DNA from 3 places in the Exiguobacterium sp. s191 genome. Region 1 is predicted to be linked to each of the others. Evidence: riboswitches for the same ligand, from Rfam matches in the RefSeq annotation. Region 1 holds a riboswitch; each other region holds the start of a gene.
The links. A riboswitch is a leader RNA that binds a small molecule or an ion and turns the genes downstream of it on or off. The one in region 1 is predicted to bind lysine.
Positions count from the first base shown of each region.

Region 2: another riboswitch for lysine. It lies ahead of KNQ09_RS15490 (aspartate kinase); the one in region 1 lies ahead of KNQ09_RS12010 (amino acid permease).
Region 3: another riboswitch for lysine. It lies ahead of KNQ09_RS14225 (Na+/H+ antiporter NhaC family protein); the one in region 1 lies ahead of KNQ09_RS12010 (amino acid permease).

Region 1 covers NZ_JACSNC010000002.1:64,629-71,275, forward strand. The annotation lists gene KNQ09_RS11990 (HlyD family secretion protein) at 1-350, opposite strand, end outside; gene KNQ09_RS11995 (TetR/AcrR family transcriptional regulator) at 543-1,148, shown strand; gene KNQ09_RS12000 (diguanylate cyclase) at 1,191-2,282, opposite strand; gene KNQ09_RS12005 (MarR family winged helix-turn-helix transcriptional regulator) at 2,421-2,876, opposite strand; lysine riboswitch at 3,042-3,230, shown strand; gene KNQ09_RS12010 (amino acid permease) at 3,362-4,843, shown strand; gene KNQ09_RS12015 (solute:sodium symporter family transporter) at 5,388-6,647, shown strand, end outside.
Region 2 covers NZ_JACSNC010000004.1:173,011-179,657, reverse strand. The annotation lists gene argH (argininosuccinate lyase) at 1-1,191, shown strand, start outside; lysine riboswitch at 1,262-1,439, shown strand; gene KNQ09_RS15490 (aspartate kinase) at 1,552-2,751, shown strand; gene KNQ09_RS15485 (aspartate-semialdehyde dehydrogenase) at 2,765-3,757, shown strand; gene dapA (4-hydroxy-tetrahydrodipicolinate synthase) at 3,775-4,656, shown strand; gene dapB (4-hydroxy-tetrahydrodipicolinate reductase) at 4,653-5,399, shown strand; gene dapD (2,3,4,5-tetrahydropyridine-2,6-dicarboxylate N-acetyltransferase) at 5,386-6,093, shown strand; gene KNQ09_RS15465 (branched-chain amino acid transaminase) at 6,119-6,647, shown strand, end outside.
Region 3 covers NZ_JACSNC010000003.1:176,293-182,939, forward strand. The annotation lists gene KNQ09_RS14200 (ABC transporter permease subunit) at 1-463, opposite strand, end outside; gene KNQ09_RS14205 (ABC transporter ATP-binding protein) at 460-1,341, opposite strand; gene KNQ09_RS14210 (methyltransferase) at 1,354-2,013, opposite strand; gene KNQ09_RS14215 (heme oxygenase) at 2,103-2,423, shown strand; gene KNQ09_RS14220 (uracil-DNA glycosylase family protein) at 2,548-3,285, shown strand; lysine riboswitch at 3,378-3,556, shown strand; gene KNQ09_RS14225 (Na+/H+ antiporter NhaC family protein) at 3,668-5,251, shown strand; gene htpG (molecular chaperone HtpG) at 5,317-6,647, opposite strand, start outside.

The DNA of each region.
Region 1 (6,647 bases):
GCGAGAGGTGTACCTGCTGCGACGAAGCCGTTCTTTGTCGCCATCGACTGAACGATCGTTGCTTTTGAGGGCATTGAAACAGAGAGGTCCGTCGGTTTTTGTCCGGCTTGTGCCGTCATGACGTGTCCGACTGTTGCTCCACTGGCGAGTGATTCGCCTGTTTTCGCAGACCAGTCTGTTAATTTACCAGCGCTCGGGCTCGCAACCGTTATCATCTTACCGTCGATTTTCGCATTGTCTGTTTTGACATAGCTCGTTGCTTGATCGTAATAGTAGTATCCGACAACACCACCACCGATTAAAACGATGAGTGTCACGATATTGATGATCAATAATTTTTTCATACTCATGGGTGTGTTAGCATCCTTTCTTGTGTACAATCGATTCAAAAAAAGTACTCCTCTGGGGGGAGGAGTAATTAATATAGTTAATTATATGGATCATTAGCTAACAAACAACCGACAATTTCCGACAAAATGTTGGAAAAATAGATGATAACGGATTCATTAATGAAAAGAGGATGGAAAAGGAGTGAAATATGGATGAATGAGAGCCGTGATCCCCGACCAAAACGGTCACGTGACCGTATTACAATGGAATTATTTCGTTTATTGAAGACGCACAGCTTCTCGAGTATTACTGTCAAAATGCTGACGGATGGAGCCGGTGTGAACCGTTCGACCTTCTACGCACACTATACGGATAAGTATGATTTGCTCGACCAAATCGTTGAGGAGCAAATGAAGGCACTTGAACAAGCAATTCGGATCACGGGTACAGGAACTGTCTTTCCGACAGTCGAGCAGGTGAGTCGCTATTTTGCTCGTTTGTTCATTCATATCGAAGAAAATGAATTATTCTATCAAACGATGCTCGTTCAAGGACCGATCAAAACGTTCATCTCCCGTTTTCTCGATACATTGAAAGATAACTATCGTCTTGTGTTTCGACCGCAAATCACAGAAGAAGCTACGTTCGTCGATCGGGACTTATTATTGAACTATGTCATTGGTGGACAGTTGGGATTGTTGATTTCTTGGTTACGAAACGGTCGACCGTATTCATCAGAGTATATGGCAGAACAATTAAGTCGGATGATCGTCTTTGGAACGGTTGAGAGTATCGGTTTTCCTAAAGAGACGGAATGAGGACGTAAAAAAGACACTTCCCTGCGGAAGTGTCCAATCAGTTTAAGCCTGTCGGAATGCGAGTTCTTTCGTATAGATCGTACTCCGATTCCGTCCACTTTCTTTTGAATAATACAACGCTTTATCTGCCTGTTGTAATGCTTCAAGTGACGTATGCGAACCACTGGAATGTGAAATCCCAAGTGAGATCGTAATTTGTAGATCAGGTACATCTGCTGTCGGGAACAGGTTACGTGCGACCGTCAGCCGAGCTAGTTCTGCTATTTTTTGCGCTTCTTTCGCCGAAGTACTTGGTAAGATGATTAAAAATTCTTCACCACCGTACCGTCCGACGAGGTCGTCTGGACGCGTCAAGGAAGCGAGAGTCATGCCGAGTTGGCGTAACACATCATCGCCCGCATCATGACCATATGTATCATTGACATGCTTGAAGAAATCGATATCGATGAGCACAAGTGAATAGCCTTGATCGGTCGAACCGACAAGCGATAGCGAGTCATCCAGACGACGGCGATTGGCGAGCCCTGTCAAAGCATCCGTCATGGCGAGTTTCTGCTGATACTGGATGTTTTCGAAGTGACGGCGTAATTCCGTCAGTAATCGAAAGGCAACAAAGCCAGCTAATAAATTAAAGAAGACGTACGCAATCGAGATTTTAAAGAATGTCGACCAGCTGTGCGTCAAGATGTAGATGGCGGGTAACGAATAGAGAATACCGACCAACACCATAAGTTGAAAATGACGCATCGAGACATGGACGAATCGACGAATGATCCCAATCGTCGTGATGAATAAGACGATGATCAGCGTAGATAAATAAAATCCTTCCATTTGATCAACTGGTGTTAAAAAGTAACGTGTCCCGATGATCATTGCTCCTGCAACGATGGCGCTTGGGAAACCACCGAACAGCATGGCGATCGCGACGGGAACGATACGTAAATCAACACGGGCGACATCGATTTGGATCCCATTGAACATTAATAAGACCGCAATCAGACCAGAGACTGCTCCGAGTATAAGTCGAATGCTCCATTTGGAGTTCAATGAAATACGCGGTTGATTCCGAAACGGTAAGAACAAGAGAGTAATCGTTGTGAACAGTAGACAAAAGTTAATGATGAATTGATTCATGATGGACAACAAATCCTCCCAACTCCCCCAGCTAACAGATTTCCATATATATACTTCCAGTATACTCAAGTAGATAACGGTTAGACAGAGGGAAATCTTTAGACCAAAATAGAAAAAACGGTAGAAAATCTACCGTTTTTAAGAAGATGAAGTAAGGGTATCCTCATCCATCGTCTGTAAAATTTTATCAAAGACATGAACCATCGTTTCGAGCTCTTCTTCCGTCAATGTACCGAAGCGGTCTTGTAAATAGTTTTTCCGGACGATTTCGAGATCCCGAAATGCACGTTCCCCGTCCTCCGTCAAAGCGAGTACGATTGAACGACGATCTTCCGTCGAACGTGTCCGTGTGACATATCCTTGTTTATACAGCTTATCCGTCAAAGCAGTGACTTGACTCGTCGCGAGCTCAAATTGTTCCGCAAGAAGCGTCGGGCGCTGAGGACCATTTTCTGAAAGGCTTCGTAAGATGAAAAACTCACTCCGGGTCGCTGTTCCTTCAAATAGCCGGTTAAGTTCACGTCGCAGGGTACGAAGAATGACACGCATTTGTTCCTCGAGTCGATAAGTTAGCAAATCACGTTCCTGTGGCATGCAAGCAGCATCCTTTCTCTCAGTGGACTTCTACCATTTAGTGTACTAAACATATCGGATTTTTACCATCGACTACCCCAGATTCGAAAAAGGCAATTGACAATTTCGTGGCGTTTTGTGTAATATGGCGTAGTAATAACTAACTTAATTCAGTTCTCACTCAACCAGTGGGATGGAGGTTGCAGTTCTTAAGAGTACGGTTACGGATGTCGTCAAGCGACAGATGAGGTGACCTGAAAGGAAGAATTGCCGAAATCAATCATCGCTTTGAAGATGATCGATTGGGATTAGATCAAATAGGTCTAATACTGTCACAAGTCGGGTATCACCTACTTGTGGAGAGCTATCTTTCACGACGGTAGAATGAGGCGCATCCATTTTATTATGTTGCGTTCTCATCTTCCATCTGGAAGATGAGGGCGCTTTTTGTTTTTTCATTCAAAAAGTGTCCTCTCAAAAATTTATTAAAGAGAGAAGCGAACGAAATGAACAATCTAGATGTGAAACAAACAACAGATTCGACAGCAGAAGGATTAAAACGTGGATTACAAGCCCGTCATATGTCAATGATCGCCATCGGTGGAGCGATCGGAACAGGACTCTTCATTGCGTCCGGTGCTTCCGTCGCAGCAGCAGGACCAGGTGGGGCGCTCTTATCGTATGCAATCGTTGGTCTGATGGTCTACTTCCTCATGACAAGTCTTGGTGAAATGGCAGCGTATATGCCGGTCGCTGGATCCTTCTCGACCTATGGAACGAAATTCGTCGATCCATCATTCGGCTTTGCGCTCGGCTGGAACTACTGGTACAACTGGGCAGTCACGATCGCAGTCGAGCTCGTCGCAGCACAAATCGTCATGACATATTGGTTCCCGGATGTTCCTGGATTTTATTTCAGTGCCTTGTTCCTCTTACTCATGATTGGCTTGAACTACTTCTCCGTTAAGGGATTCGGGGAAGCGGAGTATTGGTTTGCGATGATTAAAGTCGTTACCGTCATCGTCTTCTTAGTCGTCGGTGTTGCGATGATTTTTGGTGTCTTTACATCAGAGCCACCGGTTGGCTTTAAAAACTTTGCACTTGGCGATGCACCGTTCGTCGGTGGGATTCCTGCCGTCATCGGTATCATTCTCGTTGCCGGATTCAGTTTTCAAGGTACAGAACTGGTCGGGATTGCCGCGGGTGAGTCGGAAGATCCGAAAAAGAATGTTCCAAAAGCAGTCAAACAAGTCTTCTGGCGCATCTTGCTTTTCTACGTCTTCGCGATTTTCGTCATCGGAATGCTCATTCCGTATACGAGTCCGAACTTGGTTTCCAATGACATTACGGACGTAGCGGTTAGTCCGTTTACGCTTGTCTTTGAAAAAGCGGGTCTTGCCTTCTCAGCAGCACTCATGAACGCCGTCATCTTGACGTCTGTTCTATCTGCCGGAAACTCAGGTATGTATGCTTCGACTCGGATGCTTTATACGCTTGCTCGCCAAGGGGATGCACCGAAGTTGTTCGCGAAAGTATCGAAAAACGGTGTACCGCGTAACGCTTTGCTCGCAACAGGAGCAATCGGTGCACTCTGTTTCTTGACGTCGATGTTTGGTGGACAAGTCTACTTGTGGTTACTCAATGCTTCGGGGATGACAGGCTTCATCGCATGGCTCGGGATTGCAATCAGTCACTATCGTTTCCGTAAAGGATTCCTTGCACAAGGTCACTCGTTGAAAGACTTACCATATGTTGCACCAGCGTTCCCGTTTGGTCCGCTGTTCGCATTCGGTCTTTGTTTCCTCGTCATCGTTGGTCAAAACTACGCAGCATTCCTTGCGGATCAAATCGATTGGGTCGGAATTGCCGCAACGTATGTTGGTATTCCATTATTCCTTGCCTTCTGGTTAGGACATAAATTCAAAAATCGAACGTCGATCGTTCGTTATGACGAGATGGACTTCCCGGAACATCCACGTCAATCATAATGTGTGAACCACCTTCTATAAATGAAGGTGATTGAGATTGAAGACAAAGTGCAATTTTTCTCTGATGAGTCTGATGAGAAAGATTGCGCTTTTTTGTTCGTTTCGAATCGTTTTTCCAGGGACAAGCATCGCTTCGCTGCAGGGTCGCTCTTGCTTGTTATTCCCTAGGAAGCGATTTCGAGTGAACAAAACGCTTCTCTGATTCTCCTGACGGTATAAAAAAGAATGACACGTTACACGCCACTCCTACAGGAAAAAGCGCAATTTTGCGCTTTCAGAGACAAACAAGACCCGTTTTCCTGCTCGACTGGAGCGGGAAAACTGGCTTGTGTCTCGTATGAGGAAAGGGCGTGAAAAGACGCGTCATTCTTTTTTTGAGTCAGTCCATTTTCTGCAATCGGAACCACCTTCTATAAATGAAGGTGGTTTTTTATTCCCTTAAATGAAAACGTTCTCTAAAATATAGTTTTGAAAAAGTATAAAAAAGGAATCAATGAATAAGTATTCAAAAATAGAAATATGAATAAAGAATAGGGGGAGACGCATGACTACATCTGAATTATTTTTCACATTAGGTTCTGCAGCGTTTTTCATGTTGCTCGTTGCTTACATATCCTACCGATTGACGCGTGGGAAAACACAAGGCGTCGATGAATACTTCTTAGCGGGACGAGGGCTAAGTGGCGTTTTCATTGCCGGATCGCTACTGCTGACGAATTTGTCGGCAGAACAGTTGATTGGACTAAATGGACAATCCTTCATGGGAAACATGTCGAGTATGGCGTGGGAAGTCACGGCGGGATTTGCTGCCATCATCATGGCGATTTATCTACTCCCGAAGTTTCTCGGGCTTGGTATCTCGACGTTACCGGAATACTTAAGTCACCGGTATGATGAGACGGTTCGCCGGATGACAGTCTTACTCTTTTTACTCGGATATATGTGCGTCACGATTCCTTCGATGCTTTATTCGGGTGGGATTGCTGTCTTGCAGCTATTCGATGTTCCGGAACTATTTGGTCTTAGTTATACGCAATCCCTTTGGTTAGTCGTCTGGGTCGTCGGGATCATCGGAGCAATTTATGCGATTTTTGGAGGACTACGTGCGGTGGCTGTCTCGGATACCTTGAACGGGATCGGGCTCGTCTTCGTTGGATTCCTAGTTCCGGTACTCGGCTTTATCACACTGGGTGATGGGAATTTACTTCAAGGGATGAAGACGATTGCGACTGTGCAACCGGAGAAGCTGAACGCAATCGGAAGCTCAACCGATGCCGTTCCGTTCTTCTCGATTTTCACGGGTATCCTATTTGCGAACTTATTTTATTGGTCACTCAATCAATATGTCATTCAACGTGTGCTCGGGGCAAAAGATTTGAAGGAAGGACAGAAGGGCGTCCTCATGACAGGATTCTTAAAGTTATTAGTTCCAATCTTCATGCTGATTCCTGGGATCATTGCCTATCACTTGTATGGGAACACACTAACAAGCGGTGATTTATCATATCCTCGACTCATTACGGAGTTACTGCCGGTCTCGCTGATGGGATTTTTCTTGGCTGTCTTACTCGGAGCCGTCTTCAGTTCGTTTAACTCGTTGCTAAACAGTATTGCAACACTTTTCGTCCTCGATATCTATCAGCCGGTGTTTGCGAAAGAGGCGAGTGATGAACATTTGATTCGTGTCAGTAAATGGTTCGGAACGATCGTTGCTTTAATCTCTTTCGTCATCGCACCATTCTTGATGTACGCGCCGGACGGCTTATGGAGTTTGATCCGGCAATTCACAGGTTTTTTCAACATT
Region 2 (6,647 bases), on a different contig from region 1:
CAAGGACTGAAGCAACTGGAAACGACGTTAGCGGATCATGTGTATACGCTAGCAGATGAAGACATTCACATGAATCTCGAGCGTCTATTGACGGAACAGATTGGTCCGGTTGCAGGAAAACTGCATACGGCACGGAGCCGAAATGACCAGGTCGCAACGGATTTACATCTATGGATGGAACAACATGTTGAAGCGTTGACGACGGCATTACGCGAGCTCCAATCGGTTATCACGGAACAAGCTGAGCAACATATCGAGACGGTCATGCCAGGTTATACGCATTTGCAACGGGCACAACCGATCTCGCTTGCGCATCACTTGCTCGCTTATTTCTGGATGTTCGAACGTGATGTCGAACGGTTGACGGATAATCAAAAGCGGATCCGGAAATCACCGCTCGGGGCAGGCGCGCTCGCGGGGACGACATTCCCAATCGATCGTTTCCGTTCTGCCGAGTTGCTCGGTTTTGAGTCAATCTATCCGAACAGTCTCGACGCTGTCTCCGACCGCGATTTCGTCATCGAATACCTCGGGATCGCCTCGACCGTCATGATGCATCTCTCGCGTTTTTGTGAAGAAATCATCATCTGGGCATCGCAAGAATTTGGCTTCATCGAGTTGTCTGATGCTTTCTCGACAGGATCGAGCATGATGCCACAGAAGAAAAATCCTGATTTCGCTGAATTGATTCGTGGGAAAACGGGGCGCGTCTATGGCAATCTGATGGGCTTCTTGACGACGATGAAGGCATTACCACTCGCTTACAACAAAGACATGCAAGAGGATAAGGAAGGGGTCTTCGATACAGCAGATACCGTTCTCCAATCCGTTCAAATCTTCACCGGAATGATTGAATCTGCGACGTTTAAGACCGAAGCGCTCAAGAAGGCGACAATGCAAGACTTCTCGAATGCAACGGAACTCGCCGACTACCTTGTAACGAAAGGCATACCGTTCCGGGAAGCGCATGAAATCGTCGGCAAAGCCGTCCTTTACTGTGTGCAGAACGGTTGTTTCCTGAAGGATTTGAACCTCGAGACGTATCAAACGTTCCATCCTGATATCACAGAAGACGTCTATCCGCTCCTCGATCCGGTTCAAGCAGTAGCACGCCGGACTAGCTACGGCGGGACAGGGTTTGCTGCCGTGTCGGAGCAACTCGAACTCGCGAAACAGCATCTTGCGAATTGACGAATTTTGAAAAAAAACAGTCAAATGACTGGATTTAACAAAAGATGTCTGCTATAACTGTAACTAACAACCGACAGATAGAGGCGCGGATGACATGAGTAGCATCATTCTTGAAGGCAAGCATGCCGAATGATGTGAAAGGGGAAGTCCGCCGAAGTGAATGAGAAGATGCTTCTTCTTGTTTGCTGGTACAACGGTTAAGATCCGTTGTACTGCCGAAACCGATGTTTCGGAGCGCTATCTTACGTAAAAGAACGAATGACTTTGTCTTCGTTTGTCCGATCGTGATAACGACGGGCCGTAGGAACGCTCCTACCGGCCCGTCGTTTTTTTCTGTATCGGGACAAAGGAGATAGGATTGTGACAACTGTACTTAAATTTGGTGGAAGCTCGGTTGCGACTGTCGAACAGATTCAGTCTATTGCGAATTATTTGAAGAGTCGCGCAGCCGAAGGTGAAAAACTCGTCGTCGTCGTTTCGGCGATGGGCAAGATGACAGATTCTTTGATCGCTCAGGCGCAAGCCATCACGGATCGCCCCGAGCGAAGAGAACTCGATCGACTGCTTGCCATCGGAGAAGAACAGACGATTTCATTACTCAGCATCGCCCTCAACTCGCTCGGTGTCAAAGCGTTATCGCAAACAGGCGCTCAAGCAGGAATCAGCACGATGGGCGTGCATACGAAAAGTAAGATCAAACAGATCGATGGAGATCTGTTACGACAAAAACTCGAAACGTACGATGTCGTCATTGTCGCCGGATTCCAAGGTGTCAACGAACTCGGTGATGTCACGACGCTTGGACGGGGTGGGTCGGATACAACGGCAGTTGCCCTTGCGGCAGTCCTTGATAAACGGTGCGAAATCTATACCGATGTCGACGGTGTCTATACAGCTGATCCGCGAATCCATGCCGCCGCTCAACCGATTCCACATATCTCGTATGATGAGATGATGGAAATGAGCGCCCTCGGGTCGAAGGTCATGGAAATGCGAAGTGTCGAACTAGGAAAAAAATACGGCGTACACATCTTCGTCGGGAAAACACTTGAATCGAAAAGGGGAACATGGATCATGGAAGCGACGGAAACAATGGAACAAAAAGCGGTGACGAGTGTCAGTGTGACGAAGAACGTCTTGACGGTATCAATCAAACACGTACCGCAAACGAATGCAGCAGTAGCCGATATCTTCGAACTGTTATCCAATCGCCACGTCAACATCGACATGATCAGTCAAACGACGTTCGACAGTGACATTTTCTTATCGTTCTCATGTCCACTCGATGAGGAAGAGTTCCTCGATGAAGCATTGAAAGACATCATGGATCGCTTCACGACAGTCAAGGTCGATCGCCATAATCAACACGCGAAATTATCTGTCGTCGGAATCGGGATGCGGGATGCAACAGGTGTCGCTTCGAAATTGTTCGCAATTTTCCGAGCAGAGAACATTCCGTTCTATCAAGTTACGACTTCAGAAATCAGCATCTCATACACGATTGCACAAGCAGATATTGAACGGACGGTTGCAGCGATTGCAAACGCGTTCGAGTTATAAGGAGGAAAACAGGATGTATCATGTAGCAGTCATTGGAGCAACCGGCGCCGTCGGTCAAAAAATGTTACAAGTACTAGCCGAACTGGACTTCCCGGTCAGCCGCCTGTCCGCTTACGCTTCTGCTCGTTCAGCAGGGAACACGGTACAGTTCAAGGAAGAAGCCATTACGATCCAAGCACTGACACCAAGTATCACGGAAGACGAGATTGACGTCGCGTTGTTCGCGGCGGGCGGAACGATCAGTGAACAATATGCCCCGTTACTAGCTGAAAACGGAACACTCGTCGTTGATAATTCAAGTGCTTTCCGGATGCAGGAGACGATTCCGCTTGTCGTGCCAGAAGTCAATCCACAAGCGATTCAAGCGACGGACCGCTTGATCGCAAATCCGAACTGTTCGACGATTCAATCCGTCGTCGCCTTAGCACCGCTCCAGTCACTGGGATTCGAGCGTGTCAACTATACGACGTATCAGGCCGTATCCGGTTCTGGTCAAAAAGGAATCGAGGATCTGGCACGTGGAGCACGCGGAGAAGAGCCCGTCAATTATCCGCATCCGATTCACGATAATATCTTGCCACATATCGATGTGTTCCTTGAGAACGGCTATACGAAAGAAGAGCAGAAGATGATTGACGAAACACGGAAAATCTTCAATCTTCCAGCACTACCAGTCAGTGCGACATGTGTGCGTGTTCCAGTCACGAATTCTCACTCGGTTGCGATCAACGTCACGTTTACGCAGCCGACGACGGTTGCAGCGATCCGTGAAGCACTTGAAGGCGCACCGGGCGTCGTCCTCATCGATGATGTCGCGAATACGCGTTATCCGATGCCACTCGATGCAAGTGGTACGGACGATGTCTATGTCGGACGAATTCGACAAGATGATAGTCTCGCGAACACGTTCCATCTCTGGTGTGTAGCCGACAACATTCGAAAAGGTGCCGCCTCGAATGCCGTACAAGTCGCACGCCAAGCAATCGAACAGTCGATTCATTCATAAAAAAGGAGGAGTTCTTCATGTTCAAAGGAGCAGGTACAGCGCTCGTCACACCATTTAATGAAGCAGGCGAGTTGGATCTACACGTATTCGAACGCCTGATCGAGCAACAACTCGCAGCGGGGATTCAGGCACTTGTCGTCGGAGGGACGACAGGAGAAGGTTCGACACTGACAAACACGGAATTCGAACAACTATTGACGACTGCCGTTCAAGTCACGGCAGGACGAGTACCCGTCATTGCCGGAACGGGTTCGAACAACACGGCAGTAACAATCGAGAAGACGTTACTCGCAGAACGCATCGGTGCGGACGCAGCGATGCTCGTCACACCGTACTACAATAAAACATCGCAAGCGGGTCTCGTCGCACATTTCACGGCGGTCGCTGATGCAACCGAATTACCAATCATGCTGTACAACGTTCCGTCGCGGACAGGCGTTGCGATCGCAGTCGAAACAGCAGTGACGTTAGCACGTCATCCACGCATCCAAGCGTTTAAGGAGGCGAGTGGAGACGTCAGCTTCATGGGTGAACTGATGGCGGCGATTCCGGAAGATTTCGCGGTCTTCTGTGGAAATGATGATCAAATCCTGCCGTACATGGCATGGGGGGCACAAGGCGTCATCTCAGTTCTTTCGAACCCGTACCCAGCAGAGACACAAGCACTTGCTGAGGCGTTACTCGCACAAGATCTCGTCACGGCACGCCGGATTCAGGCAGACTTGTTACCGGTCATCGGTGCCTTGTTCAGTGATGTCAATCCGATTCCAGTCAAAGCATCTCTTGAAGAACTCGGCTTTGCTGTCGGTGCGCCGCGCTTGCCGCTCGTCCGTCAATCGGAAGCGGGGCACGCCCACTTACTCGAAACGATGCGGGCTTACAAAGGGGTGGTTCGATGAAACTCGCGTTACACGGTTATGGGGCGACAGGACAATACGTCGTCGAACTCGCACCACAAAGTGTCGTAGCGATCGTTGACCGGACGAAGTCATCCGATACGATCGCTTCATATGCCGAGCTAACGGAGATGTCAGAAACGGTCGATGCGATCATCGACTTCTCGCATCCGAGTTTGCTACCGGATCTGCTCGCATATGGGCTGGCGACAAAAACACCACTCGTCATCGCGACGACTGGTTTTTCGGAGGCGGAACTGGCATCGATCAAGGACGCCGCAAAAGAAATTCCGATCTTCCAGTCGTACAACATGTCGTACGGCATCGCGATGGTGCAGCAACTGCTGAAGACACTCGTACCACTAGCAGGAGCGTATGACATCGAATTGCTCGAGAAACATCACAACCAAAAAGTCGATGCGCCAAGCGGAACAGCGGAGTTGTTATTGCAAACGATTCAGACGGCACGTGACGTCACACCGGTATATGACCGGTCACAGACGCGGCAAAAGCGAGAGACGAACGAGATCGGGATGCACGCGATGCGCGGTGGAACGATCTTCGGAGAACACGAAGTCTTATTCGCAGGTGTCGACGAATTGATTGAAATCAAACATACAGCGCTATCAAAAAAAGTATTTGCTTCTGGTGCGATCAAAGCAGCTGAGGCACTCATTCAAAAAACAGCGGGACTCTATACATTAGAGACGCTCTACACACAGGAGGATTCACATGTTACTCACTGATGCTTACGAAATTGCTAAATTCATTAAAGATGCTAAAAAACAAACACCGGTAAAACTTTACGTCAACGGCGATTTGGCGGGCTTGACGATCGAAGGCGCTACAGCATTCGGATCAGATGAATCAAAGATTTTCTTCGCGGATGCAGGACTTGCGGCTACTTTCTTAGAAAAGTATTCAGATCGCATCACGGATGTTCACGTGGAGTATGACCGTCGCAACAGTGCGGTACCAATGCTTGATACACGTCACTTGAATGCGCGCATCGAACCAGGTTCATGGATTCGTGATCATGTCGTCATCGGTGACAACGCAGTCGTCATGATGGGTGCCATCATCAATATCGGTGCATCAATCGGAGATGGTACAATGATTGATATGAACGCTGTCGTCGGTGCACGTGGGACGATCGGGAAAAACGTTCATGTCGGCGCAGGTGCCGTGGTCGCGGGTGTCCTCGAACCACCTTCAAAAACACCTGTCATCATTGAAGACGGTGTCTTGATCGGTGCGAATGCAGTCATCCTTGAAGGCGTGAAAGTCGGTAAAGATGCCGTCGTCGCTGCTGGTAGTGTCGTCACAGAAGACGTACCTGCTGGAAGCGTCGTTGCTGGAACACCTGCACGTGTCATCAAACAGAAAGATGCGAAAACAGAAGAGAAGACGCAATTGGTGGATGATTTACGTTCACTCTGATTGACGTCGAAGAGGAGGAAAACACATGGCAGTGGATACACAGTATGGAGAAGCAATTTGGTTAGATGGAGTCTTTCATGATCCGAAAGATGCGAACACAAGCGTCATGTCACATGCGATTCACTATGGTAGTGGATTCTTTGAAGGAATTCGTGCTTACGCGACACCGGACGGACCGGCGATTTTCCAATTGAAGGAACATATCGAACGTCTCTTCCGCAGTTGTGCGTATTATCACGTCACGATTCCGTATACGGTTGATGAACTCGTCCAAGCGACGATTGATCTAGTTGCGAAAAACGGATTTGAATCGTGTTATATCCGTCCATTCGTGTTCCTCGGTACGCCATGGCAAGCATTGATGGCGAAAGATACGACGGTTCATGTCGGCATCTCTTGCTGGGAGCTTGGGGAATACTTCGATAAAGGTGCTGGCATCCGTGCCAAAGTCGCATCATACCGCCGCGTCTCATCAACGATGATGCCGATGCAAGCGAAAGCGGCTGCGAACTATATGAACTCACAACTCTTAAAAGGTGAAGCGATCCGTGATG
Region 3 (6,647 bases), on a different contig from region 1:
TCGAAATATCTGTCATCCACCAGTCGGATACCATCAAGACAAGTCCATTCAGTCCTACGAGAACCATACTTGCGATACCCATGACGATCGCAACAGCAAACGTATACGCATTCCGGGTGATCGGGGCTGCGAGATAGACGATCAGCTCTCCATTGTCGATTGGTCGCGCAACGAGTCGCGCTGCTAATGAGAGCAAGAATAGACTCGCAATGACTTGAAAAATCAGTCCATAATAGTTTCCCCCGAGCAGATCCAGTACATTCTCGAACCCTGTCACCTTATCGTATTGAAATGCTTTTAAGACTTCTGGAGGTAACGCTTCTAGTTTTGCTTCTAGTAAACCGGTCTTCATCATCGATGGATAAAGCAACGCAAGCATCAATAAGTAGAGACTCGTTCCAATCGCATAAGCAAGCACGGGCTTTCTAACCTGCTTGAATAAAGAGCGGATCAGCAATATCACGACGATTCCTCCTCTCCATAATAATGCAAGAAGACCTGTTCTAAATCATCTGCTGACGGACGAATCAGCCGTACATCGTACTGCGTTAAATAAGCGATCGCCTGATTCAAGCTCAGCGTCTCATCCGTTTGAAAACTGACTTCTGTCCGCTTCGGTTCAACACCGACTTGCATCGCGAACTGTGCTGCTTCCACCTCCGTTCGGAAGACGATCGTGTACGTCTTTCGACTCGATCGAACCAACTCATGAATATCCGATTCGACGATGATGCGCCCTGTTTTGATTAAAGCCGCTCGATCGCACGATTTTTCCATCTCCGGAAAATGGTGTGAACTCATTAGAATCGCTTTTCCAGCATGCTTCTCCTGTTCGATCCACTCTAAAAAACGCTCTTGCATCAAAGGATCGAGTCCACTGGTCGGCTCATCAAGTAGATAGACGGGTGCATCCTTCATGAAGCAACCGACAAGTGCCAATTTTTGTTTCATCCCTTTTGACATCTTGCGGATTTTCGTCTTCGTCTCAAAAGGAAATCGTTTCAACAACAGTTGTCGCCGTGCCGGATCGCTACCGTGTAGTCGTTGCATCAAATCCAGCATGTCTGCTCCCGTCATGTCTCCAGGTAAACTAATCTCCCCTGGCAAATAACCGACCAATTTCTTCACTTCTTTACTTTGATTCCAGCAATCAAAACCACCGATCGTCGCCTTTCCACCATCCGCCGCCAGTAGTCCCATCAAATGTCGGAGTGTCGTTGATTTTCCAGATCCGTTTGGTCCGATGAAACCGAATATCGTACCCGGATCAACTGTAAAACTGACATCGAATATCCCACGCCCCGGCGCAAATTCCTTCGTCACATGCTCCAAACGGATCATCGTCCGACCTCCCTATCTTTTATTTCTTTCCTCACTGTATTCATACCCGTTTTGAAGCAGTTTGTTCGGATCAAAGCGATAGATGACGAACCGCTCGTCATGATTTTTTTCATAGAGGTCTCGTAATCGAATCTCATCGATTTGCTCGAATACGGTATGGCGCTCCAAGTACTCCCGGTATTCATCGGTCGGGTAATACAAGATGAGATCAACCGAACGCGGGGAACGTTCGACCGAACTTAAAATGTGATCGATCACTTTCATGAAAATTTGTGAAGAGAATGGATTAAAGAAATAAAACTTATTCGCCTCATCCGGAATGGTATACTGCTCGGCATACGTCTGTTCGAATCGCAAACTTCCGGAACGCCGCTTCCGTCGACTTTGGTAGTTCGCCATATTCCGAAGTGCGTCCTCGTAAAATTGTCCGTTCATCTCGATTCCGATGACGGAACAGTCAAAACGATCGTGTAAGTAAAAGTTTAAACGCCCTTTCCCACACCCGAAATCGATGACAATATCCTCTTTTTGAAACGGATAGGTTTCGCATAATTCGCTGAGTGCCGCATAAGGCGTCGGTTCATAGCGATTGTAGTGACTAAACACACCATAAAGGTGTTGCATCTCAATGGTCTCAATTCGTAATCGTTGATCATATTCCTGTTCATTCATCGTCTTTTGTTCCTTCTTTCCGGCATTCTTTCCCTCATCGTACTATACTGAAGAAGTACGTTACTCGTTTTTTGAAAGGGGATTTTATGATGATCGTCGTTACGAACCGGATTAAAGTCAAAAAAGGGATGGCTGCAGCTCTCGCTCCTCGTTTTACACGTCCAAGTGGACTTGATACGATGGACGGATTCATCCGTGTTGAGGTCTTATTGACGCAAAACATCGAAGAACACGATGAAATGAACGTCAACATGTACTGGGAAGATATGAAGAGTTTTCAAGCGTGGCGGGAGAGTGACGATTTCAAAGCGTCACATAGTCGACCTGCGAGTAGTGAGGCAGGAGAATCGCCAATGCTCGGCAGCGAGATTCTGACATATGAAGTCGCTTCGGTCAAAGAACGCGCATGATGCACGAAAAGGACTCGTATCGAGTCCTTTTTTATATACCTATACACAAATAGTGAAAGGGTCGAATTGTCACAAATGGTATTATTTGTTATCATAGTGCCATTACAGAGAGAGAGGGTCCTTCATGAATTCATTAACTATATTTGAACAAGCCATTCGTAGCTTACCTGACGATCGTACGTTACGACGTGATGAATTATGGACGGACGATTTTTTATTGCAACAGGAGAACGAGCTGACCGTCTATTACTCTCCGATTGGCGAATACGTCAATACTGAAGCAAAAGTCGTCATTATCGGGATCACACCAGGTTTTGAACAGATGCGAATCGCTTTCGAAGAAGCGACAGATGCGCTTCACCATAGTGTTTCATTAGAAGAGACGGCACGCCTCGTCAAATATACAGCAAGCTTTGCCGGAACGATGCGACGTAACCTCGTCCAGATGCTCGATACACTTGAACTTCCAGCATTGCTCGGAATCGAGACGACGGCTAGCTTATTTCATCAACATCAGAAATTATTGCATCCAACGTCACTGTTAAAGCAACCCGTCTTTTATCGCGAAAAGAATTACTCGGGTCATCAACCGAAGATCAATCGTAGCCCTTTATTAAGGCACTACGCGGAAGAACACTTCGTCGCTGAGATTAATCAGTTACAAAAACCAGCGTTATTGATTCCACTCGGTCGGGTCGTCGAGACGCAAGTCCGTGGATTGATTCATGATGGACGAATCGAACAGCATCAGCTTCTTTCCGGCTTCCCCCACCCATCTGGCGCAAACGGTCATCGAAAAAAACAATTCGAGGAAAACCAAGCCTATTTGATGAAACAGCTCATTCAACATTTTGCTGAATAAACAACTTTATCTTAAATTATCAGAATATATGGTTGAATCGCTTCTGAAATACATGATAAAGTGTCCATAAGAACAGAATATGACTATTCTATCGATGAGGTAGAGGCGCGATTTCAATCAGTACTTGGTCCGAGGATGACAACGAAGACGACTACAGGAAAGGTGACATCGCCGAAATGACAGTATGTGTCGAGCATATCGTCGTTGGTCGATTCGGGAAACACCCGATCGATTGCCATACATAACAATTGTATGGAGCGCTCCAATTCGGCTAAGAAAGACGCATCCAGCGAGGGTGTCGGCTTTGTTGCCGGTGCCCTTGCTTTTTTTGTGCCGCGGGGTCTCATCTTTAAGCCATTTATTAAAGAGGAGGATATTTTTCATGGTCAACTATTCAGATTCCATTATTGCCCTTGTACCTGCTTTACTAGCTATCTTATTAGCCATTTTTACCCGAAAGGTCGTTCTTTCGTTAGGTGTCGGCATTCTCGTCGGTGCCCTGTTACTTCACCGTTTTAACCCGATCGATACGGTAACCTATCTCGGCAAGAATATCTTCAGCCTCTTTTGGGCGGACGGTGCCTTAAACGAGTGGAACGTCTTATTGCTTGTTTTCTTGTTATTGCTCGGCGTCCTTTCCACGCTCATTCAGACATCAGGTGGCGCTCGCGCTTTCGGTGAATGGGCTTCTACGCACGTCAAGACAGCGCGTGGTGCACGCTTAGTTGCCTTCGGACTCGGTATCCTAATTTTCATCGATGATTACTTCAATAGTCTCGCTGTCGGCAACGTCAGTCGTCCGTTAACGGATCGCCGTGGTGTCTCACGTGCGAAGCTTGCCTATTTGATTGACTCAACAGCTGCGCCTGTTTGTGTCATCAGTCCGCTTTCGAGTTGGGGCGCATTCATCATCTCTATCATCGCCGGTATCTTAACGACGCACTCGATTACGGATTACTCAGCGTTTAGTGCCTTTATGATGATCGTTCCAATGAACTTCTATGCGATTTTCGCATTACTTTTAACACTTTACATCGCTTACTCTGGCGTCTCTGTTGGACCGATGAAACAGCATGAACGCCGTGCCGCGAATGGTGAACTTTTTGATGCGTCAAAAGGAACACCGATGGGAATGGCAAAAGAGGTCAACGAACATACGAACGGAAAAGTCCGGGATCTCGTCGTTCCGATCGTCGTGCTCGTCATTGCTACGATCAGTGCGTTACTCGGAACAGGTGCTCAGGCACTTGCAGCCGACAACCGCCCGTTTACTTTAATCGGTGCATTTGAGGCAACGGACGTCACCCGTTCCCTCGTCGCAGGTGTCGTCATTAGTTTGATCGTTGCCTTCCTGATGCTTATCGGTCGGAAAATTCCGGGCCGCGATTACCGTGCAAGTATTGTCGCTGGTATGCGTTCGATGTGGCCAGCAGTCGTGATTCTGTTATTCGCTTGGACGATCATCGCTGTCATCGGTGATATGAAAACCGGTGACTATCTCGCGAGCTTCGTCAGCAACTCGATTTCTGCTTCGTACTTGCCATTCTTATTATTCTTGATTGCCGGCTTGATGGCATTCTCAACAGGAACAAGTTGGGGCACATTCGGAATCATGTTGCCAATCGGTGCGGATCTCGTCATGGCTGTTGATGCCTCACTCTTGTTACCGACGCTTGCTGCTGTTCTTGCTGGATCTGTCTTCGGTGACCATTGTTCACCGATTTCCGATACGACAATCCTAAGTTCGACAGGGGCTGGATCCCATCACATCGATCACGTTACGACACAGTTACCGTATGCGCTAGTCGGTGCTGTTACTGCGGCAGTCGGTTATTTAGTCATCGGTTTCACCGAGTCTTCAGTCTTCGGTTTCATCGGAGCCTTAGTTACATTCGTACTCTTTGTCGTCGTTTTGAACGTTCTCTCAAAAAAAGGTGAAACTGCTTCTGATTTACAAACAGATTAATGTAACACTGTACGAGAAAAGGCATTGGATGCGCGCATCCAATGCCTTTTTTACATCTATTCGTTTCATACCATCAATAAACACACATCATTCGCGAACGCTACTGGATCCTCGAGTGGAAGCCCTTCGACAAGCAATGCTTGTTGATACATCAGTTTTGTATAGCGCTCGAATTTCGAACGATCGTTTTGATATGCCGTTTCAAGAGAGTGGAACACTGCGTGTGACGGATTCAATTCAAGAATCTTGACCGCTTCTACCCCTTCGTTATTCGGCATCGCCTTCAGGATTTTCTCCATCTCGATCGAGACGGCGCCGTCCGTCGCAAAACAGACGGGATGCGATTTGAGACGCGTTGAGGCTTTGACTTCCTTGACTTGTCCACTTAGCACTTCCTGCATAGCTTGGAACATCTCTGCTTGTGCGTCCGTCGTCTCCGCTTCTGCTGCTTCAATCCCTAAATCGCTGCTTGTGACCGACTTGAACGTCTTCTCGTTATACGTCACGAGCATCTGAATCGCGAACTCATCGATCTCTTCCGTGAAGTACAAGATATCATACCCTTTATCACGAACGAGCTCGGATTGTGGTAATTTATCCAGACGATTCGTACTCTCACCAGCAGCGTAATAGATATGTGCCTGATCTTCCGGCATCGCTGCGACGTATTCTGCGAGTGTGATCAACTTCTTCTCCTTGGCTGAGTAGAAGAGGACGAGGTCCTGCACCTGTTCTTTATGCATGCCGTAATCATTATACATACCGAACTTCAGCTGACGTCCGAACGCTTGATAGAACGTTTCGTACTTCGTACGATCCTCGCGCAGAAGTGCTTCGAGTTGTGTCTTGATCTTACTTTGGATGTTTTTCGCGATCAATTTCAATTGACGATCGTGCTGCAGTAACTCACGCGAGATGTTGAGCGATAAGTCTTCCGAGTCGACCATCCCTTTGACGAAACTGAAGTGATCCGGCAACAAGTCGCTGCATTTTTCCATGATCAAGACACCGTTGGCATAGAGTTCAAGACCCTTTTCAAATTCCTTCGAATAATAATCGTACGGTGCCTGCTCTGGAATGAATAAGATCGATTGATAACGAACAGCGCCGTCGACACTGATATGAATGTGTTTCGCTGGTGTGTCGAAACCATAACGCTTCTCTTGGTAGAAGTTCTTATAGTCCTCGTCTGTCAATTCCCGTTTGTTCTTCCGCCAGATCGGCACCATGCTGTTGATCGTCTTGACGACTTCGACCTCTTCCGTCTCGTCACTGCCTTCGATCGGCTGACGTTCGAGTTCCTTCATCTCGATCGGATAACGAATGAAATCTGAGTATTTTTTGATGATACTGCGCAAACGATACGTCTCGAGGTATTCGTCATACGATTCTTCTT